Regions from separate parts of the Micromonospora sp. NBC_01405 genome, predicted to be linked through region 2. Evidence: riboswitches for the same ligand, from Rfam matches in the RefSeq annotation. Region 2 holds a riboswitch; each other region holds the start of a gene.
The links. Region 2 has a riboswitch for cyclic di-AMP ahead of OG559_RS08855 (coiled-coil domain-containing protein). Riboswitches for the same ligand answer to the same signal wherever they lie in the genome.

Region 1 (7,243 bases), 490 kb from region 2:
ATCGACAAACAGTGGGAGCAGCTCGAACCCACCATCGAGCAGTACAACAAGGTGCGCGCCCAGCTCAAGGTGAACAAGGAGAAGTCGGCGGAGCTGAAGAAGAAGATCGAGCCGCTCGCGCTCGAAACCGAGCTGGCGATGAACCGGGTCGGTGACCTCGCCGCCCGCTACTACATCTCCGGCCCGTCGCAGGACCTCGGCGCGCTGCTGGTCAGCACCAAGCCGGGGACGCTCGCCGAGCAGCTCACCATGCTGGACCGGGTGGCCGCGGAGGAGCGCCGTCAGTTGCAGGGCGTGCTCGCCGTCCGGGCCAAGTACGACGGACAGAAGCTGAAGCTGGACACGCTGATCGTCGACCAGGAGAAGCAGACCAAGGAGCTGGCGGCCAAGAAGACGCACATCAACACCGAGATCAAGCGGCTGCAGGCGTCGATGCCGAAGACCGTGGTGTCCGTCGAGGGCTGCCCGACGGTCACCGGCGTGATCAGAGATGCGGCCCGGATCGCCATCCGGACCGCCTGCGCGCAGGTCGGCGACCCGTACGTCTGGGGGGCCACGGGCCCGAACTCGTTCGACTGCTCCGGCCTGACCCAGTACGCCTACAAGGCGGCCGGGATCTCGCTGACCCACTTCACCGGCGCCCAGTGGAAGCAGGGCAAGGCGATTCCGCGCTCGGAGGCCCTCCCGGGCGACCTGGTGTTCTTCTTCGCCGACCTGCACCATGTCGGCCTCTACCTCGGCAATGACAAAATGGTGCACGCGGCCCGGGCCGGCAAGCCGGTCAACGTGAGCAGCATCAACACCATGCCGGTCGCCGGCTTCCGCCGACCCGGCTGACGCCGCGCGGCTCCGGTGCGGGCCGCGCAGCCAGGAGTCTCGGCCCCCGCGAAGGCCGCCCGGACCCGATGCCACGCGAGGCCCACACCCGAGCACCGTCCACGACGAAGGCCCCCGGTCACCCGACCGGGGGCCTTCGTCGTGCCGAGGGGCGACCGTCAGCGGGGCGCGCCCAGCGGGGACGGCACCAGGTTCACGTCGGCGCGGTCGACGTACATGATCCGGTAACCGAACTGGATCTGCACGTACTGCTTCTCACCCCGGATCACCGTCCGGTCACCGGGGGCCGAGCCGTCGAACGTGGCGGCCCGGTAGTACTCGCTGGGCAGCACGTTGCCGACGGCGTACCGCTGGCCGGCGGAGAGGGTGTACTGCAACGGCGAGATCGGCTGGTACGGCACGCCGGCCGGGTATGCCGCCTCCTCCGGGTACGCCCGCCCGTACACCGGGATCGTCGCCTTCCCGGCCTTCGGGGTGGCCACCAGGCCGAGGGTCCAGGCCGCCGTGGGCGCGGACGCCGGGTTGTGGAACCACGCCTTCTGCCCGAGGTACCAGATCGCCGTCCAGTCACCATCACGGCCGGCCAGGGCGTACGTCTGCCCGGTCGACGCGCGGGCGCCGTGGTCGGAGACGGCCATCGTGGCCGGCGTGCCGTTCGGACGCAGGGCGATGTCGTTGACCAGCGGCGCGTCGGCGCTCGGCGCGCTGCGCAGCACCACCGCCGAGGAGCCGCGCGAGGGGCACGGCACGCCCGCCGTCACGCAGCCGGTGAACGCCGGCCGGTTGGTGGCGAAGTCGGGGTTGATCCGCACCATGCCGGTCAGCGGGGTGCCGGTGTTGAGCTCCGGCGCGCGCAGCAGGTCGAAGTAGTGCGACCAGTCCCAGTACGGGCCCGGGTCCCAGTGCATGCCCCGCACGTTCGCCGCGACGGTGCCGGGGACGTTGTCGTGGCCGATGATGTGCTGCCGGTCCAGCGGGACGCCGTGCCGCAGCGCGAGGTACCGGACCAGCTTCGACGAGGTGCGGTACATCGCCTCGGTGTACCAGGTGCCCTGGGCGGCGAAGCCCTCGTGCTCCAGCCCGATCGACTTGGAGTTGACGTACCAGTTGCCGGCGTGCCAGGCGACGTCCTTGGTCTTCACGTGCTGGGCGATGTGCCCGTCGGCCGAGCGCAACGTGTAGTGCCAGCTCACGTAGGTCGGGTCCTGGACCATGTTGACCGTGCCCGCGTAGCTGCCCTCGGTGTCGTGGATGAGGATGTACTCGACCTTCTGCCGCTTGGGCCGGTCGGACAGGTCGTGGTTGCCGTAGTCGCCGGGGTCGGCACCGAGCGACTGGTAGGGGGCGGGGATCCACTCGCAGGAGATGGTCGACGGACACTCCAGGCCGTCGGGGCGCGCCGGCAGGCGCAGGCCGAGCCGGTCCAGCCAGGACTTCTGCGGGGTCACCGCCCGGGCGGCGAGGGTCACCCGCTGCCCGTCGTCGGTCACCCGGCTCTCGCCGCCGGCGATGGTGCCGAAGACCTCGTCGGCGAAGGAAGCCGCCGCGTCGGCGCTGTCCGCGCCGGCGTACCGGGCCACCGCGCCGTACCAGGCCGCCGGGTCGGTGCCGGCCCCGACCGGGGCGCCGATCTGCCGCTGGTACGACGCGAGCAGCGCCGCCCCGCCCCGGATGTTCGTCGGCGCGTCGGCGCGCAGGGCAGCCTCGTCGGCCCCGGTCAGAGTGGCGGCGGTGTCCAGGGTCTGCAATGACGCCGCGGTCGGGGCCTCGTCGGCCGAGGGCTGGGCGGCGGCGGGGGCCGGGCGGGAGTCGTCCCCGCGCGGGTCCTCGTCGCCGGAGTCGTGGTGGGTGCCGGTGGGCAGGCCGGTCACGTATTCGGCGTCGGTTAGGTGCATCGGCCCGTACCCACCGCTGGTGCTGGGGGTGCCGGCGTTGGTGTCCCAGCGGGACTGGAGGTAGGAGACGCCGAGCAGGACGCTCTCCGGCACGCCGTACTCGGCGGCGGCGTCAGCGTACTGCTGCTGGCGGTCGGGGGTCTGGCCGGCCGCGGCCGGGGAGGCGGTGGTACCGAGGGGCACAAGGGCCGTGGTTGCGGCCACGGCGGCGGCGAGCAGGATCCGTCTGCTCGACGACACGACGGAACGGGGCATCGAACCTCCTGGTTGGGCATTGTTTGAGGTCACCCTTCCGCCGCCGCACTCCCGCGTCAATAGCTTTCCACCAGGTACCACGATGTGAAGGAAACTTCCGCACGCTGGGCGTGGTGCGGCGTGTATGGCCCGGCGGGTTGCGGATCGATAACGGGCGTCTCTACTCTGGTCAATCGTCGGCCGGTAGCTGTATCGCCCAGCCGGGCGGTGACGGTCCGACACCGCCGAGTCGCCTCCGGGTGAACCGGGGACCCAGGTACGCCGGGGTGAATCCGCAGCGCCGCTGCGGTAGGGCGCTCTCCCTTCCCGCCCGAACCCGTCAGCTAACCCGGTAGGCGGTCAAGGAAGAAGGAGAACGGAGCCAGGTGGCACACCCTGCCCTGCGGCGCCCGTCACGCCGGTCGGCGCACGCCGACCGGACGCCTGTTACGCCGCGCCCACGCTGGTCACGCTTCACCACCGCCCTCGCCGCACTGGCCGGCGCCGCCGTCATCCTGACCGGCGCCCCGACCTCGGCCCAGGCCGATCCCTCGATCGCCGAGATCGAGCGGCAGATCGACCAGGACTGGAACAAGCTCGAACCGCTCATCGAGCGGCACAACGCCACCCGTCAGGACCTCGCCCTCAAGCGTCGGCAGGCCGACGCCGTCGCCAAGCAGATCGGGCCGCTGCAACGCCGGGTCGACGAGGCGATGGACAAGGTCAGCGGCCTCGCCGTCGAGGCGTACAAGAGTGAGAACCTGTCGGCGGTGAACGCGCTGCTCGGCAGCCGCTCGCCCGGTCAGGTGATGGGACAGTTGGAACTGCTCGACCAGTTCGCCGAGCGCCAGCAGCGCGACATCCGGGCGGTCATCGACCTCCGCGACGAGCTCGATGCGAAGAAGAAGCCGCTGGACGAGATGGTCACCCAGCTCGCCCGCACCGAGGCGCAGCTCGCCGCCAAGCGGAAGCAGATCAACGCAGAGATCGACCGGCTCCAGAAGCTGCGGCTCAAGGTGTACGGCACCGGCGGTGGCGGCGCGCTGCGTCCCGCTCCCTGCCCGGCTGCCTACCCCGGCGGCGGCGCGGGGGTCGCGGTGAAGTTCGCGTGTGCCCAGATCGGCAAGCCCTACGTCTGGGGCGCCGAGGGCCCCAACTCGTACGACTGCTCGGGCCTGATGCTCGCGGCCTGGGCCAAGGCCGGGGTGTCGCTGCCGCACAACGCGGCCCAGCAGCGGTCGGTGACCGCCCGGGTGAGCCGCGCCGACCTGCGCCCCGGCGACCTCGTCTTCTACTACGCCGACCTGCACCACGTCGGCATGTACGTCGGCGGCGGCTGGGTGGTGCACGCCTCCCAGGCCGGCCAGCCCGTCAAGATGAAGCGCGTCGACGACGGCCAGATCCACAGCTACGGCCGCCCCGACTGAGCGGCGAGGGGCCCGTTCCGCGGGACGGGTCCCTCGATCGCGCCCGCGCCGTCAGCGGGTGGGCCAGGTGCGCCAGTTCTGCCAGGAGCGGCTCGGCGTCGGGCCGCGCTGGCCCTGGTACCGCGAGCCGTACACCGTCGACCCGTACGGGTGCTCGGCCGGCGAGGAGAGCCGGAAGATGCAGAGCTGGCCGATCTTCATGCCCGGCCAGAGCGTGATCGGCAGGTTCGCCACGTTGGACAGCTCCAGCGTGACGTGACCGGAGAAGCCCGGGTCGATGAACCCGGCGGTCGAGTGGGTGAGCAGCCCGAGCCGGCCCAGCGAGCTCTTGCCCTCCAGCCGGCCCGCGAGCTGGTCGCCGAGCGAGATCACCTCCAGCGTGGAGGCGAGCACGAACTCGCCCGGGTGCAGCACGTACGGCTCGCCGTCGGGCACCTCGACCGCCGAGGTCAGGTCGTCCTGCTGCACCGACGGGTCGATGTGCGTGTAGAGATGGTTGTTGAAGACCCGGAAGAGCTTGTCGAGGCGCACGTCGATGCTAGACGGCTGCACCAGGGTGGGCTCGAACGGCTCCAGCGCGAGCGTGCCAGCCTTCAGCTCGCTGACGAGATCGCGGTCGGAGAGCAGCATCGGCACACCATAGCGACCCTGGTCGGCGGGCCTGTCATCGCCTACGGCGACCGGCGCGCCGCGCTCGCCTGTCGTACACGTGTTCGATAGAATGTCCACATGGCTTCCTGGTCCGAATTCGCCGCTGACGAGCCACGACTCGCCGGCGGGATCCGCCTCCTCATGCAGCAGTACGGGCCGGGCTTCGGCTACCTGGCCACCGTCCGCGCCGACGGTGGGCCCCGGGTGCACCCGGTCTCCCCGGTGATCACCGACGACGGGCTCTTCTGCTTCATCGTCGACTCGCCGAAGCGGCGCGACCTCGAACGCGACGGCCGCTACGCGCTGCACTCCTTCCCGCCGGAGGACAGCGACGACGAGGCGTACGTGGCGGGGCACGCGTGGCCGGTGACCGACCAGGCCCGGGTGGCCCGGCTCGCCGAGCTGGGGCGGGCTGCCCCGCAGGTGGACTGGCGGCTGTTCGAGTTCACCGTCGACGTGGCGATGCTCGCCCGCCGCTACCAGGGCGGCGCCGTCTTCCCGGGCGGCGGCCCGGGGCAGCCGGCCGTGCAGGTGTGGCTCGACCCCCGGTCCGCTGGTGACCCGGGTGGCGCCCCGGTGGGCGTACCGGATCAGGGGCCGACCCGGCGCGTCCGCGGCTCCCACCGCGCGGCGGCCTGACCCCCGACGACGCCGGTGCCGGCCCCGTCGAAGGACGGAGCCGGCACCGGAGGGTCAGGAACAGGGGTGCGTCAGGCCGCGCGGTACGCGTTCCACGCGGTCAGCATCCGGCTCGCCTGCCCGGCCGTGAACTGGTACATGCACGAGTCGTAGGTGTAGTCCATGAAGTTGGTGATCGGGTCCAGGCCGGTCGCGGTGCAGGTGTTCCGCCCGGTCGGGCACTGGTACGCAGGCGAGGCCTCCGCCGGGGTGTCGCTCACGCTGTCGCCCGAGCCGGAGCAGCCGCCCTGGAAGGTGTGGTACAGGTTCAGCCAGTGGCCGACCTCGTGGGTGCCGGTGTCACCCTGGTTGTAGTTGGTGGCGGTGCCACCCGGCAGCGACTCGTTCAGGGCGACGACCCCGTCCATCTTGTCCAGGGTGCGCTTCGGGAAGGTCGCCCACCCGAGCAGGCCGTCGCTCAGCTCGCCGAGGTACACGTTCAGGGTGTTCTTGCCGCCCTCACGCAGCGAGGTCTTCATCGAGCGCTCGGCCGACGAGCCCGACACGATCGGGTACCACGCCGGGTTGGTGACCCGGTTGATCTTCTGGAGCTGGAAGCCGAAGGCGGTCGCCGCGCCGCCGGTGGCACCGCTGTAGGCCTGGTTCAGCACGTTGATCTGCGAGTTGATCAGCGAGTCCGGGATGTTGCCGCCGGCCCGGGTGCTGTTCTCCTGGATGACGTGCACGACGACCGGGATGTTCACGGTCGCGAGCGTGCCGGCACCGGCGCCGGCCCGGAAGCTGGCCCGCTCGCGCAGGGCGCCCGCCAGGTCGGCCTCGCGCTCGCGGACCTGTGCGGCGGTCAGCTCGTTGGGTTCGTGCTTGGCCTGTGCGCCCGCCTTGACCCGGGCGTCGGAGTGCACGTCGGCCGGCTCGGCGCACGCCTCCGCCGGGGCGGCGGAGAAGGCCGACGCGGCCGGAACGACGCCCACGGCGGCGGTGCTGAGCAGGAGTGCGAGGGCCGTCGACGCGACGCCGGCGGTACGCCGGGTCAGCAGGTTGGCACGGAGTCCCATGGGCCTACCTCTTTCTGTCGGCGCGGCAGGGGGTGTGTCGCGCCGTGGCTGAAACGTGTGGCAGACGTTACAACCCATCGAAGCATTTGAAAACGCCTATGAGTTGCCGGCATGGAACTTCTACGGCTCATCGACGGATCGTGGGGAGGCGGTGAGGGCGGCCCTGGATCGGGTGGGGAGGAGTGCGAGCCGCGCCGTCGGCCCGACGGCTGCCGGTGGGCGGCGCGCGACGGGGTGCCTGGATGCACCCGGCGACGTCGTCGGGTACAGTGGGGCCGCCTGCGGGTGTAGTTCAATGGCAGAACATCAGCTTCCCAAGCTGACAGTGCGGGTTCGATTCCCGTCACCCGCTCCACGCACGAAGGACCTGGTCAGGACGCGAGTCCCAGCCAGGGCCTTCGATGTTGCTACCGCTTCCTGTGCTGCCCGTGCCCGCCTCAGGGCAGCCGCGTGCCCGTGAGTCGATAGCGCCGCAGGTCCCGGCGCGTACGCAACACCGTCATCA
Region 2 (7,243 bases):
GGGCGGGGGCGGCACGACGGCGGTGTAGCCGGTCTTCTGCACCGTGGCGATCAGGTCGTCCGGGCTGATGTCGTCGGCGTACGAGACGGTGGCCTTCTCTGTGGCGTAGTTGACCGTGGCGGTCACACCGTCCATCCGGTTGAGCTTCTTCTCGATCCGGGCGGCGCAGGACGCGCAGGTCATCCCGCCGATCGCCAGCTCGATCCGGTTCGCTGCGACCTGCAACGGCCGCGTGGGCGAGGTCATCTCAGCCCTCCTGTCAGTCGTGCCCGTGCCCGGGGACCCCGTGCCCGGCACCGGCGCTCGGGGCACCGGTGGCGGTCGGGGCGGTGGCGGTCGGGCTGGTGGTGGCGGCCGGCGTGCTCGTCGCCGTGCCGCCGGACACGGCGGGGGCGCCCACGACGACCGTGAACTCGGCCGTGTGCACCGCCTCGCCGTGCCTGAAGTCGAGGTAGAGCCGGTACGCACCGGCCGAGGGGAACTCCGCGGAGAACGTCACCGCCGGCCCGGCCGGGGTCCGCCCGTCCCCGGGCGCGCCCTCGGGATGCACGTGCAGGTACGCCAGGTCCCCCTGACGCAGCGCCACCAGGTGCCCGTACGCGCCGAGGTAGGGCTGCAGGTCGGTGACCGGCGTGCCGTCCCGGCTCACGGTCAGGGTCAGCTCGGTGGCACGGCCCGGCTGCGGCGAGCCGGCCAGGGTGACGGTGTAGCCGTCGGCCGTGGCGCTGCTCGCCGGCGCGGGCAGCGGCCGGGTGTCGACCGGGCCGGGCACCGTGACGTCGACGCCGAGGGTCAGCGCCGGGCCACCGGTGGGGGTGAAGTCCGCGAACGCGCGCCAGACGCCCGGGCCGCCGAGCGGGGAAGCGACACGCCAGGTGCCGTCCGGAGCCATCTCCGGGTGGACGTGCCGGAAGCCGGAGAGGTCCCGCCGCGCGACGATCAGGTGCATCCGCTTGTCGTGCGCGACGTCGTAACGGGTGACGGGGGCACCGTCGGCGCCGGTGATCCGGAAGGCGAACTCGCCGGCCGGCGCGGCCACCGGGGCCAGGGTCCAGCCCCGGTCGGAGACGAGCAGCCCGCCGGGCAGGTGGGCTGCGGCGTCGTCGGTGGAGGAGCGCGCGTCGCCGGAGGGCTGCGCGGCGCTGCCGTGGGCGGGGTCACCGGCGTCGTGGCGGGTCTCGGCGGCCGGGGCCACGGGGCCGGCCACCCGGCCGACCCCGTACGCCGCGCCGAACACCGCCGCGAGGCCGAGGGCGAAACCGCTCAGCTTCGTCGCCGTGTTCATCGGGTACCTCGGTTCTGTGCGGTCGGCGTCACGCGCCGACGAGGTCGTAACCGGCCTCGTCGACGGCGGCGCGCACGGTGTCGGTTTCCAGCGGGCCCTCGCTGGTGACGGTGACCCGGCCAGCGGCCAGTTCCACCTGGACGTCGCTGACGCCCTCGATCGCGCCGATCTCGGTGCTGACCGAGGAGGCGCAGTGCCCGCAGGTCATCCCCTGCACCTGGTATGTCGTGGTGATCATCGCAATTCCCCTCTCCTGGCCTCACCATACCCCCGGGGGGTAATCGTGAGGCGGACCACAGCCATCTCAAGCATCCCGATACCCGTGGGGGGTATCGCTGCCGCAAAGAACCGTAGCATACCCCCGGGGGGTAGGTTATCCTCGATGCCATGACCGCACCGACGCCCGCCCCGACCCGGGGGTACACCGCCAGCAAGGACCAGTTGCTCGCGCGGCTCCGCCGCGTGGAGGGCCAGGTCCGCGGCATCGAGAAGATGGTCGACGAGGACCGCTACTGCATCGACGTGCTCACCCAGATCTCCGCGATCCAGGCCGCCCTCGACAAGGTCGCCCTCGGCCTGCTCGACGGCCACGCCCGGCACTGCATGCACGAGGGTGCGGCCGAGGGCCGGGCCGACGAGATGGCCACCGAGATGATGGCCGCCGTCGGCCGCCTCATGAAGCGCGGCTGACCGCGCCCGCCGCCACCCGATCCCGTTTTCCACCGCCGGGCCCAATCCAGTCCCGTGACCGGGACCGGCCTCCGGCTCGCCGCCCGGGACCGGGGGCGGGCCGGAGAGACCCGCCCCCACCACAGGGCCGCCGGCGTCAGAGCCGGGCGAGGATCTTGTTCATGGCGTCGATCTCGCCCTGCTGGGCGGTGACGATCCCCTGGGCCATCGCCTTGGCGTCGGCGTGCGTGCCCTTCGCCAGCTCCTCCTTCGCCATGGTGATCGCACCCTCATGGTGGGCGATCATCATGGTCAGGAACTGCCGGTCGAACTCCGAGCCGGTCGCGCCCGCCAGCCTGGTCATGTCCGCGTCGGACATCATCCCGGGCATGCCGTGGTCCATCCCCGGCATCCCGTGTCCGGGCCCGTCCGACGGGACGGGGCGACCCCACCCGGTGAGCCAGCCGGCCATGGTCGCGATCTCCGGGCCCTGGGCACCCTTGATCTGAACGGCGAGGCGCTTGACCTCGGCGTCGGCGGCCCGGGAGTCGGCCAACTCGGCCATCTCCACCGCCTGCCGGTGGTGCGGGATCATCATCTGGGCGAACATCACGTCGGCGTCGCCGAACGTGGCAGACCCGCTCGCCGGTGCGCCGCTGGTCGCGGCGGGCGGCGTGTCGTGGCCGGAGGAGGTGTGGTCGGCGGAGCCGCAGGCGGTCAGGGCCAGGGCTGCGATGAGCGCCCCGCCGGCCAGGGCGGCGCGGCGCGCGATCGTACGAGTGGTCACGGTCTGGATCCTTCGATGTCGAGTGCGTACGCGGGCAGGACGGGGACACGGGTCGCCGGCCGCAGGGGCCGGGCGTCCGCGCCGGGGCGTCCTACGTACGCGACACCGAGATCTCGGCCAGCCACAGGCCGATCGGCCGGGGCGGTGGGGCACGCGGACCGGCGGGCGGCCCGGCGGGCCGACGGGCGGAGGGACCGACCGACCGCACCCCGCTGAGCAGGAGCACGGCCACGAACAGCGCCACCGCGAGCGCGCCGAGCACCGCCAGGCAGATGCTCCAGCCGGGCGGGCCGGCACCGGGATCGCCGGCGGGCAGCAGCCGCGCGGACGGGCACCCCGCCACCGGACAGCCCTCGGGCGACATCCGCATCGCACCCACCCGCGTCACGCCGACGCGGAGCACGGTGCCCGCCCCGGCGTCGGCCACCGGAAGGGCAGCGCCGGTCGCGTCGGCCGCGTGGAAGGTGACGTCGGTCGCATGAAAGGCAGCGCCGGCCTCGTGGAAGGTGACGTCGGCCGCGTGGAAGGCAGCGCCGATGGCCACGGGAAGGGCAGCGCCCGTCATGGCGGTCATGGCGGAAGCGCCGCCCATCGTGGTGGCGCGGTAGGAGGTGGCCGGGTGCGCGTCGGGAGACGCTGCCCGGTCGTGACCGCCGTGGCCCCCGCCGCCGTGGCCCCCGTGGCCCCCGCCGCCGTGCGCGCCGTGGCCGAGAGTGTGCATCGCGGCCAACCCGACCAGGGTGCAGATCAGCAGCACGAGCCGGGCCCACCGCCCGGCAGTCAGCACCGTCGCCGTCCGCACCCGGTCCACGCTAGCCGGTCCGGCCGGACGCCCGGGCCGAACACGCCACGAGCAGTCGCACCGCCGCCCACCGGTCCCGGCCGATGCGGCGACCGACCCCCGCACCCGGGGCGGGCAAATCGACCCGGGATTCAGTCGGGGCATGTCCGGCGGGCCGACCGGGCGCGCGATCTGCGTCCCCAGGTGGGGATGGCTACCATTTCGGGCAATGGTCGTCCGGATTCCGCACCGCCCGCCCCCGCGTCCCGCCGGGTGGCGCCGACCCGGCGGCCGGTGCCGGGCCGCCGCACCGTCCCGCCCCATGTTCGCCGTGGATAACGGCACGGACACCGGGGGAGCCTTCCCGCCGCCGAGTCCGACCCGACAGGTCGGGCCGTACGACGGGAACACTGAACCGCCCGGTCCACCGGCCCGTACCCCGCGCTGACACGCCGTTTGGAGAGACCGTCGATGGGCGCCGACCACACCCGACCGGCCCCGCCCGCCCCGCCCGGGGTGCGGCGGGTCCTCGTCGCGACCGTGGTGCCGCTCTTCGTGATCACCGTGATCGCGGCAGTCTTCCTCTGGCCCCGCGACGGGGGCCCGCAGAGCGACGGCAGCGCGGCGGTGCCCCGGTACCACGGCACGGTGACCCGGGTGGTCACCGAGGCGTGCCCGCCGCAGCCGGAGACGCCGGAGGACAGCTCGGGCGGGCCGGGCGCGCAGGACGGCCCGTGTGGCACGGTCACCGTCCGGGTGGAGCAGGGGCCGGAGGCGGGGCAGCAGGTCGAGACGCCGGTCCCGACCGGTCCCGGCGCGCCCACCGTCGCCGTCGACGACCGGATCGTCCTGGTCGAGTTGACCGACCCGGCCGACCCGTCGACGAGCGCCTACAACATCGCCGAGCACCAGCGCGGCACCCCGCTGGTGTGGCTGGCGGTGGTGTTCGCGCTGGCGATCGTCGCCTTCGGCCGTTGGCGAGGGCTGGCTGCCCTGGCCGGCCTGGCCGCCAGCTTCGCCATCCTGCTGACGTTCGTGCTGCCCGGGATCGGCGCCGGCGGGTCACCGCTGCTGATCGCCATCGTCGGCTCGGCGTTGATCATGTTCGTGGTGTTGCACCTCACCCACGGGGTGAGCGCGCAGACCTCCGTCGCCGTCCTCGGCACCCTGGGCAGCCTGGTGCTCACCGGCGCCCTCGGCACCCTGGCCGCCGCCGCCACCCACCTCACCGGCCACGGCAGCGAGGACGCCACCACCCTGTCGATGTTCCGGGGCGACGTGGACCTGCACGGCCTGCTGCTGGCCGGCATCATCATCGGCTCGCTCGGGGTGCTCGACGACGTCACGGTCACCCAGGCGGCCACGGTGACCGAGCTGGCGAACGCCAACCCGGGGCTGTCCCGGTTGCAGCTCTACCGGGCGGCCACCCGGGTCGGCCGGGCACACATCGCGTCCACGGTGAACACCATCGTGCTGGCGTACGCGGGCGCGTCGTTGCCGCTGCTGCTCCTGCTCACCGCCGACTCCCGCCCGGTGACCGAGATCCTGACCACCGAGTTCATGGCGCAGGAGATCGTCCGCAGCGCCGTCGCCACACTGGGCCTGATCGCCGCCGTACCGCTGACGACCGGGCTGGCCGCGGTGGTCACCGCAGCGGGTCGGGCCGCAGCGGCCGGGCCCGGCCGGCCGGGCGGCGACGGGGACGTGCCGGTCTCGCGTACCCCCGGCGCAGCCCGGCACCCGGCGGAGCGGGACCTCGCGCTGGAGGCGCTCAGCGGTGGGCGGCCCGACGACCGGTTTCCCGGCGGTCCGGCCCGCCCCACCGGTTCCCCGGCCCGGTGGGCCGGCCGAGAAGGGAGCACGGACAGCACATGGTGACACTTCGCAGCGTGACCGAGAGTGATGCCACGTGTGAGAATCGCGTCACTGACTACCGAAAGCAATTACAAAATTACGCTTTTAGTCGGCATCCGGACGTAGATCCCCACGAGGACTGTCGGGTAACCTCGCTGCCGGTCACCGCCGAAGGCGCGCAGCGGCGCCTGCGGTGCCGCCGCCCAATCGCCGCGAGGCGAGCCGGGGATCCAGGTACCTGGGGTGAATCCGCGACAGCGGTAGGGGCCACTTCCGCCCCGAACCCGTCAGCTAACCCGGTCGGCGGTCGATGGAAGGGAAAACTGTGACGGCACCCCTGCGCCGCTGGCTGGCACCCGTGGCGGCCGTGTTCGCCGCGCTGGCGATGCTCGCCGGGCCGGCCGCCCCGGCGTTCGCCGCGCCCTCCACCCCCAAGCCCTCGGGGCACGAGGAGGACGACGAGCCCAAGCTGATCACCGATGTCATCGAGGCCGCCAACCGGGACTACACCCAGGCCCAGTCGAAGCTCGACAAGTCCAAGAAGCGCCAGCTCCAGCTCGCTCTGGAGGTGAAGCGGGCCGAACAGGAACTGGACGCGCTCGCCCCGCAGATCAGCGAGATGGCCGCCCAGTCGTACCGGACCGGGCGGATCGGCGCCATGGCGATGCTGCTGGAGAGCGGTGCCCCGGACTCATTCGTCGAGCGCGCCACCGCCCTCGACCAGCTCAATATGATCAACGCTCGGAAGCTGGGCGAGGTCAACGACGCCAAGAAGCAGGCGGAACAGGCCAAGATCGCGCTTGACGCCGAGATCCGCGAGCAGCAGAAGCAGGCCGCGATCATGGCGAAGAGGAAGCACGACGCCGAGAAGTCCCTCGCGCTGGTCGGCGGCAAGGGCTTCACCGGCGGCCTGGTCGACGCCACCTCCCCGGTCGCAAGGATCGCGCCGGGCCGGACCTCCGACGGTGAGTGGCGGCCCGAGTCGCGCACCGAGAACGACCCGACCACCTCCGGCACGATCACCCCCCGGACGCTGCACGCGTACAAGGAGACCAAGAAGGCCGGTTTCCACCGTTTTGTCGGCTGCTACCGCCCGGGCGGGCCGTGGGAGCACCCCAAGGGCCGGGCCTGCGACTGGTCGCTGCAGAACAGCGGATTCGCCCCCTGGCACAACAACGACACCAGGCTGTACGGCAACAACCTCGCCGCGTTCCTCATCCGCAACGCCGACCGGCTCGGCATCTACTACGTCATCTGGAACCGGCAGATCTGGTTCCCGGCGACCGGCTGGAGTTCCTACAGCGGGCCCTCCAACCACACCGACCACGTACACATGTCAATGCTCTGACGACGCCGCCACGCGATCGAGGGCCGTCCCGCACACCCGCGGGGCGGCCCTCGCCGCATCGTGGCCCCACGAGCGTCTCAGGCGGCGGCGGGGGCCGCCGGAGTGGCCGGCGTGACTCCCGGGGGCGGGGTGGGCCCGTCCTGGCCGGCCGGGGCCGCGGCGGAGGGGACGGCCGGGGCCGCGGCGACGGCCGGGGCGAAGCCGGCGGGCACCGCGGCCACCGTCCGTACTCCGCCCGCGCTGAGCCGGTACGACATCCCGACCACCGCGCACCGCCCGGCGGTGACCTCGGCGGCCAGCACGAACGAGTCGGCGAGCATCGCCTCGACGGTCTGCGCGATGTGGATGTCGACGATCCCGTTGATGTCCTCGACCCCGCGCTCGGCGGCCCGGCGAAGACTGGGCACCACGGCGTCCACCACGGCCCGCAGGTGGCCGACGGGCGCGGTTCCGGTGCTGACCGCCGCCCGGGCCGCCTGCACGGCGCCGCAGGAGTCGTGGCCGAGGACCACCACCAGC
Region 3 (7,243 bases), 2.2 Mb from region 2:
GCCGGCACCATCCCGCAGGACACCGGCGACCCGACGCTCCAGGCGTGGCAGGTCGCGTGGGGCGGACACGCCCTGCTCACCGACCCGGTGCACGTCTGGCACTCGAACACGTTCTGGCCGGAGCCGTACACCTACGCATACTCCGACACACTGCTCGGCTACGCCCCGTTCGGGATGATCGGGCACGGGCCGGTCGCCGCCGTGGTCCGCTACAACCTGCTGTACATGCTGGTGCACGCGCTGGCCTTCGTCGGGGCGTACGCGCTGTCCCGGCAGCTCGGCGCGGGCTGGGCGGGCGCCGCGGTGGCCGGGGCGTCCTTCGCGTACGCGCCGTGGAAGCTGGCCCAGGCCGGGCACCTGCACGTGCTCAGCATCGGCGGGATCGCGCTGGCGCTGGCCATGCTCGCTCGGGGGCACGGCTGGTCGCTGCGGCACGGGTACCGGCCGGACCGGGCCCGGCCGGGCTGGGCGGGGGCCGGCTGGCTGGTCGCCGCCTGGCAGGTCAGCCTCGGCTTCGGCATCGGCCTGCCCTTCGCGTACGCGCTGGGGCTGCTCTGCCTCGGCGCGGCCGGCGGGTACGGCTGGTCGTGGTGGCGGCGGGCCCGGCCGGCGTTCCCGCGCCGGCTGCTGGTGGCGGACCTGGCCGGCGGCGCCTTCTTCGCCGGGGTGACCCTGCTGATGGCCGCGCCCTACTTCGAGGTGGTGGCCCGGCACCCGTCCGGCCGGCGCACGGTCGAACAGATCGCGATGTTCTCCCCACCGTTGCGCGGCTTCCTCACCGCGCCGCCGGAGTCCTGGCTGTGGGGGGAGCGGCACATCGCCGCCCGGGCCACCCTGAGCTTCGCCGGGGAGATGACCCTGCTGCCCGGGATGGTGCTGATCGGGCTCGCCTTCGCCGGGCTGTTCGTCTCGGCGTGGCGGTTGCGGCACCGGCTGGCGCTGGCCGCCGGGGTGCTGGTCAGCGCGGCGCTGGCCGCCGGCACCACGCTGTTCGGCGACGGCGACCCCGGCTACGTCACCCTGGTGGAGCACGTGCCCGGCTGGGACGGGGTGCGCACCCCGGGTCGGCTGGTGCTCTGGACGACGCTGCTGCTGGGTGTCCTGGCCGCCGGGGCGCTGACCGTCCGTGAGCCGGACCCGGAGCCGGGGTCGCCCGGCAGCCGGTGGCGGCGCTGGGGGCAGGCGGTGCTGGTGCTCCCGATGCTGCTGGTGCTCGCCGAGGGGGTCAACCGCACCCCACACGTGCCCGCCCCGGTGCAGCCGGCGGCGCTGCACGGGCTGCGCGGGCCGGCGCTGGTGCTACCCAGCGACGGCATCCGGGAGTTCCACGTGATGCTCTGGTCCACCGACGGCTTCCCGAAGGTGGTCAACGGGCTGGCCTCGTTCACCCCGGCCGGCCAGCAGCAGATCCGGGCGGCGAGCGGGGGTTTCCCCGACGCGGCGTCGGTGGCGTACCTGCGAGGGCTCGGGGTGCGCACGGTGGTGCTGCTGCCGGCGTACGCGGCCGGCACGCCGTGGGCCGACGCGGCGGGCCGGCCGGTGGACGGGCTGGGCATCCGGCGGGAGACCGTCGGCGACGGGCTCGTCTACCACCTCGACTGAGCGCCGCCGCCGCGGTGGGCGTCCCCGGGCTGAGCCGCCACCGCGGTGGGCGGCCCGGGCTGAGCCGCCACCGCGCTCCGCGACCCCGCCCGGGCAGGGCGGCGCGGCGGGAGAGCATCCGCCGCGCCGCCGGGCCGGTCGGGTCAGCCTTCGAGGCCGACGGGGGAGTCGGGCCGGTCGACGTCGACGAACTCGATGTCGTCGGCGTCCCGGTCGCCCCGGCCGCCGGCGGCCCGCGCGGCCGACCCCGCGGCCCAGCCGACCGCCGCGCCGACCAGCGCGGCGCCGATCAGCAGCGTCCAGGGCAGGGCCGGGCGGCGGCCGGCGAGCGCGTCGAAGGCCAGCAACGCCCGGCGGCGGGCCACCTCGGCCGCGGAGCCGACCAGGTCACCGGCGTCGTCGGCGAGGCCCGAACCGTTGCGGCGGGCCGAACGGGCGGTGTCCCGGACGTTGTCCCCGGCGGAGCTGACGGCGGAGACCAGGTGCTGCCACGCCTGGTCCGCGATTCGCTCGGGCTTGCTGCGGCGTTCCAGCAGATCGGTTCCGAACATCGTTCTTACCTCCTCGGGGTGCCGAAGCTTGCGGCCACTTCGGCTTCTCGGCTAGGGCAGGGCTCGGGCGCCCCGCCCACCGGCATGGTCCGGCGGGCCCGTCCGCCCACTCGGGCAGTGCCCCGCCGGATCCGGCCGCAAACCCGGCCCGTCCGGCGGCGGCCCGCCGGGCGGCGGTCAGCGGACGGACACCACGGCAGCGCCACGGGCGAAGTCGTCGCCGTCGTCGTCATCGTCGTCGTCACCCGCGCCGCCGAAGCCGCAGGCCAGCATGAGAGCGAGCAGTGCGCCGACGCCGGCGAGGCCGGCCAGTCTCCGGATCATGAGTGGTCCTTCCGTGGTACGGGTGACGGACGCCACCGAGCGTAGGCGGGGCGGGCAACGGCGGCGGTGACCTCTCGCACCGGGTTCGCTGTGGGCGGGGCGGGGCGCGCCCGGCGCACAATGTGCGCGCGAAGGTCGGGGGTCACCGTTACCCTGGGTCGGCGACGTCGGCCCCGGGTCGATCGTCCGCTGAGCAGGACGTGAAAAGTCCGGATAAGGGCCAGCCCGCTGTGCCCTGATCCATGAATTGCTCATCCCGAGGGGTGGCGACCGAGGCCGTCGGAGGAATACTCTCGGTCGCGGCCCGCGTACTGATGAGGCGCCCGTGAACGGGCGAGTGGAGGTGCTCGCGTGAGCCTGTCGATCGTGAAATCGGTACTGTCGGGTGGTGTCATCGAGATCGTCCCGCGCGGCGAAATCGACGTCGACACCGCGTACGAGGTGCGCGAAGCCATCGCAGAGGTGCTCGCCAAGGGGCGTCCCGCCCGCATCGAGCTCAACATGCGCCTCGTCACCTTCATCGACTCCGTCGGTATCAGCGCGATGGTGGCTGGTTTCCAGACCGCCGAGGTCAGCAGCGTGAAGCTGGTCGTCACCGAGCCGAGCCGGTTCGTGCACCGACAGCTCTGGGTGACCGGGCTGCTCGGTCTGTTCGGCGCTCCGGAGCCCTACTACGCGGGTGCCGGCGCCGCCACCCCCGAGGTGCTGCCGGGCGCCTGACGGCCGTCCGCCTCGGGTGCCACCCGGGGCGGTTCACCGGGTCGGTCACTATGGGTCGGTTCACCGTGGCCGGGTCGGTGGTCCTTCCCTCCGGGGGTCGGGTGGGGGACGATCGGGACGTGCTTCGGCGAGACACCTTCCAGTATTCGGTTCAGGCCCGCTGCCCGCGGGCCGAGGCGGTGGCGCTGCTCGGCGACCTGGCCCGGCAGGGCGAGCTGCATCCGCTGATCACGCGGGTGCGCCGGCTGCCGCCCCGGCCGGGCGCCCGGGCCAGTTATGCCATCACCGACCGGCTCGCCGCCGGGCCGCTGCGCTTCCCGGTGACGTACCAGGCGGACGTGCTGGTCGTCACCGACGACGAGATCGTCACGGTGGCCCGGCAGCGGCCGGCCACCACCGTGCGCAACCGCACCCGGCTGCGTGACGAGCCGGGCGGGGTGGTCCGGATCGACGTGGAGATCACCCTTGCCGCCCCGGCACCGCTGTTCCGGTACGCCTTCCGGCAGGCCCGGTCGGCGCATCTCGGGCTGGCCCGGAGGTTGGGAGAGGTGCTGGACCGCGCCGGGGACGGCCCGGCCCAGCCGGCCTGAGCGGCGCGGCCGGGCCCACGGCTTGTGCGGGTGGCCCCCGGACGGCGAGGGCCACCCACCGTCCGGTCAGTACACCGACAGGTGCACGTGGTTGGTGTGGTCGCTGGACGGGTCCCCGTTGCCCCCGCTGTACGACTTCCAGCCGCTGCTGGGCAGCCAGATCTGCCTGAACCAGATCACGTACAGCACGGCGAGGTTGTCGGCGTTGCGGATGTAGTACGCCGCCAGGTTGTTGCCGTAGGTGCGGTCCCCGCCGGAGGCCACCCCGCCGAAGCCGCCCTTCTGGGCGGCGAAGTCGCACGCCCGTCCCTTGGGATGCTCGCCGGAGCCGCTGGGCCGGTGGCAGGAGACGTACCGGGTGAAGCCGGCCGACTTGGCCTGCTGGAGCGCGTGCAGCGTCCGTGGGGTGATGCAGCCGTTGGCCGGGGTCGGGTCGTTCACGCTGCACGACTCCGACGGCCAGGACCCGTCGGAGTTGCGCTTCGCCGGGGTGGCGTTCGCGCTGGAGGTGCCCCGGTTGGCCCCGTCGCCGCTGGCGCTGGTGCTGGCCTTCTCATTGGCCACGGTCAGGGCCTGCTCGGCCTGATCCTTGCGCTTGGCCATCACGGTGACCTGCTTGCGCTGCTCGCGGATCTCCCCGTCGAGGGCCAGCCGGGTCTTGGCGGCCTGGTCCCGGGTCTCCAGCAGGTCGCGCAGCGCCCGGTCCTCGTTGGTGGCGACCGCGTCCAGCGCGGCGACCCGGTCCAGGAAGCCTGCGGGGTTGGTGCTGTTGAGCAGCGCGGACACCGGGCTGAGCCGGCCCGACTTGTACGCCACACCGGCGATCTCGTCGACCTTGGCGCCGCGTACGGTCAGCTCCGCCTCGACCGTCTTGAGCTGGCTGCCGAGCTGCTGCTGCCGCTTGACCGAGCTGGCCAGGGCTCTCTTGGCGTCCAGGTAGCCCTTGCTGGCCGCTTCGAGTTGGGCGCGCAGGGCGGGGGTGCCGCCCTCCTCGTCCTGGCCGGGCGTGGGGGCGCGCAGGCCGGTGGGTGGGGCCGCGCCGGCCGGGGCCACCGGCCCGAACCCGAGGCCGACGGCGAGCGTCAGCACCAGCATCGCCGCCATCCGGGCGGCGGTCCTTCGTACAGGTGCCACTACTGGCATACGTATGTCCTTCCGTCAGTCGCCGACCGGGTTAGCTGACGGGTTCGGGACGGAAGATCCCTACCGCTCAGGCGGATGCACCCCACGAACATGGTTCCCCGGCTCGCCAGGAGGCGATTAGGCGGCGGCCACCGCAGGCGCCGGAGGGCGCCGCCCGGCGGAGGCCGGATGAGAGCTTACCGGTGCGGATGAGACCCCCGCTGTCTCCGTGGCGGACGGTGCGTGGGCCAATACCTCCAAAACCGGCATGAGGGCACAATACACCACCTAATTGATGGGTGTGGGTATCACCAGCCGGTCGGCCCGCAGGGGTCCGCCGACGCCCCGGGCTCCACCTGCAACGTGGCGTGCTCGATGTGGAAGTCCTCGTGCAGGGCGGTGCGGGCCGCGGTCAGCACCGCGCCCACCTCGGCGTCCGGCGCCATGGTCAGGTGGGCCGAGGCGACCTCCATGCCGGAGGTCAGCGTCCAGACGTGCAGGTCGTGCACCTCGACCACGCCGGGCACCGCCGCCAGTCGGTCGTGCACCGCGGTCACCTGGAGGTGTTCCGGCGCGGCCTGCACCAGGATGCGAACCGCGGCCCGCCCGAGCCGCCAGGTGCGGGGCAGGATGAACACGCCGATCGCGACGGCCACCAGTGGGTCCGCCCACCACCAGTCGGTGACGGCGATCAGCGCCGCGGCGCCGATCACCCCGACCGACCCGAGCAGGTCGCCCAGCACCTCCAGGTATGCCCCACGCATGTTGATGCTCTCCTTCGCCCCGCTGCGCAGCAGGGCGAACGCGGCAATGTTGGCGAGCAGGCCCAGGGTCGCCACCACGAGCATCGGGCCGACGGTCACCTCGGGTGGGTCGCCGAATCGGCGGACCGCCTCGACGAGGACGTAGACCGCGACGCCGCTGAGCAGGACGGCGTTGCCGAGCGCGGCGAGCACCTCCAGCCGGTAGAGCCCGAAGGTGCGCTGAGGGTCGGCGGTGGCCCGCCGGGTGGCGGTGATCGCGGCCAGCGCCATGCCGATGCCGAGCACGTCGGTGAACATGTGCCCGGCGTCGGAGAGCAGCGCCAGCGAGCCGGTGCCGAACGCGGCCACCGCCTCGACGATCATCAGGGCGGTGAGCAGCCCGAAGGCCGCCCAGAGCCGCCCTGAGTGGCGGTCTGCGGCGTTCGCCACCGCGCTGTGGTGGTCATGACCTGCGCCCACGCCAACACCCTCCGTCCCCGATCCGAACCCGATTTAATGTATGCTCACATCGCTATGTATGCAAGTAAAAGTCGGGCGTCCGACCGAGGACGGGGGCGCCGGCCGGTCAGCCGGTCGGATCGATCGTGGTCAGCCGCTGGGTGGCCCGGGACAGCGCCACGTACAGCGTCCGCACGCCGGAGCCCGGATCGGCCCGGATCTCGGCCGGGGCGACCAGCGCGACCCCGTCGTACTCCATGCCCTTGGCCTGAAGACTGGTCACCACCTGCAGGCGCGGCGCGGCCAGGCCGGCGAGCCAGCCGGCGACCTCGTCCCGGCGCGGCACCGGCGTGATCACTCCGACCGTCCCCTCCACGTCGCCGAGCAGCGCGGCGACCGCCGCGACGGTGGCCCGTTCCAGCTCGGCCGGCGGAACGGTCAGCGCGACCGGCTCCACGCCGGTGGACCGCACCGCGCTGGGCAGCCTGAGGTCCGGGTAGAGCCGGCGGATCTCCGCCGCCGCCACCGCGAAGATCTCCGCCGAGTTGCGGTAGTTGGTGGTCAGCTCGAACTGGTGCCGGCGCCGCCGGCCCAGCGCCTGGTCCCGGGCCCGGGTCAGCTCCTCCTCCGTGCCCGTCCACGCGGTCTGCGCCGGGTCGCCCACCACCGTCCAGGACGCCAGCCGGCCGCGCCGGCCGACCATCCGCCACTGCATCGGGGAGACGTCCTGCGCCTCGTCGACCACCACGTGCGCGTAGTCGCGGTAGTCCTCCGGGCGCTGCCGGGCCGCCTCCCGGGCCGCCCGCTGCCGGTCGGCCTGCGTGCTCAGCTCCCGCACGCCCCCGGCGAGCTGGAACGGGTCACGCTTGGCCCGCTTCGGCTGCATCGGCTTGCCCAGCAGCGCGTCCAACTCGTCCAGCAGGGCGATGTCGGCGATCGTGAGCCCCTCGGCGTCCAGCGTCCGGTATGCCTCGGCGAGCAGGCCGATCTCCGCCCGGGACAGGATCCCCCCGGCGTACCGGCGCAGCCGGTCCGGGCGGGCCAGCCAGCCCAGCACGTGCCGGGGGTGCAGCCGGGGCCACCACGCCTTGAGGAACTCGCGGAACTCGGACCGCTCGGCGATCTCGTCCTC

Region 1: it holds a riboswitch for cyclic di-AMP, as region 2 does, so the genes downstream of both, OG559_RS11355 (NlpC/P60 family protein) here and OG559_RS08855 (coiled-coil domain-containing protein) in region 2, are expected to answer to the same signal.
Region 3: it holds a riboswitch for cyclic di-AMP, as region 2 does, so the genes downstream of both, OG559_RS19300 (coiled-coil domain-containing protein) here and OG559_RS08855 (coiled-coil domain-containing protein) in region 2, are expected to answer to the same signal.

What each region holds. Positions count from the first base shown of each region.
Region 1 is NZ_CP109532.1:2,719,340-2,726,582, reverse strand. It holds gene OG559_RS11365 (NlpC/P60 family protein) at 1-837, shown strand, start outside; gene OG559_RS11360 (N-acetylmuramoyl-L-alanine amidase) at 996-2,987, opposite strand; cyclic di-AMP (ydaO/yuaA leader) riboswitch at 3,200-3,340, shown strand; gene OG559_RS11355 (NlpC/P60 family protein) at 3,353-4,393, shown strand; gene dcd (dCTP deaminase) at 4,445-5,023, opposite strand; gene OG559_RS11345 (pyridoxamine 5'-phosphate oxidase family protein) at 5,123-5,683, shown strand; gene OG559_RS11340 (zinc metalloprotease) at 5,755-6,738, opposite strand; tRNA gene OG559_RS11335 (tRNA-Gly) at 7,020-7,093, shown strand; gene OG559_RS11330 (hypothetical protein) at 7,176-7,243, opposite strand, start outside.
Region 2 is NZ_CP109532.1:2,230,121-2,237,363, forward strand. It holds gene OG559_RS08820 (heavy metal translocating P-type ATPase) at 1-246, opposite strand, end outside; gene OG559_RS08825 (hypothetical protein) at 260-1,285, opposite strand; gene OG559_RS08830 (heavy-metal-associated domain-containing protein) at 1,314-1,523, opposite strand; gene OG559_RS08835 (metal-sensitive transcriptional regulator) at 1,673-1,975, shown strand; gene OG559_RS08840 (DUF305 domain-containing protein) at 2,112-2,741, opposite strand; gene OG559_RS08845 (hypothetical protein) at 2,833-3,543, opposite strand; gene OG559_RS08850 (YibE/F family protein) at 3,994-5,400, shown strand; cyclic di-AMP (ydaO/yuaA leader) riboswitch at 5,567-5,698, shown strand; gene OG559_RS08855 (coiled-coil domain-containing protein) at 5,702-6,724, shown strand; gene OG559_RS08860 (carbonic anhydrase) at 6,802-7,243, opposite strand, start outside.
Region 3 is NZ_CP109532.1:4,415,734-4,422,976, forward strand. It holds gene OG559_RS19275 (hypothetical protein) at 1-1,602, shown strand, start outside; gene OG559_RS19280 (hypothetical protein) at 1,746-2,153, opposite strand; gene OG559_RS19285 (hypothetical protein) at 2,331-2,477, opposite strand; gene OG559_RS19290 (STAS domain-containing protein) at 2,829-3,197, shown strand; gene OG559_RS19295 (SRPBCC family protein) at 3,317-3,787, shown strand; gene OG559_RS19300 (coiled-coil domain-containing protein) at 3,854-4,930, opposite strand; cyclic di-AMP (ydaO/yuaA leader) riboswitch at 4,935-5,064, opposite strand; gene OG559_RS19305 (cation diffusion facilitator family transporter) at 5,218-6,132, opposite strand; gene OG559_RS19310 (HelD family protein) at 6,239-7,243, opposite strand, start outside.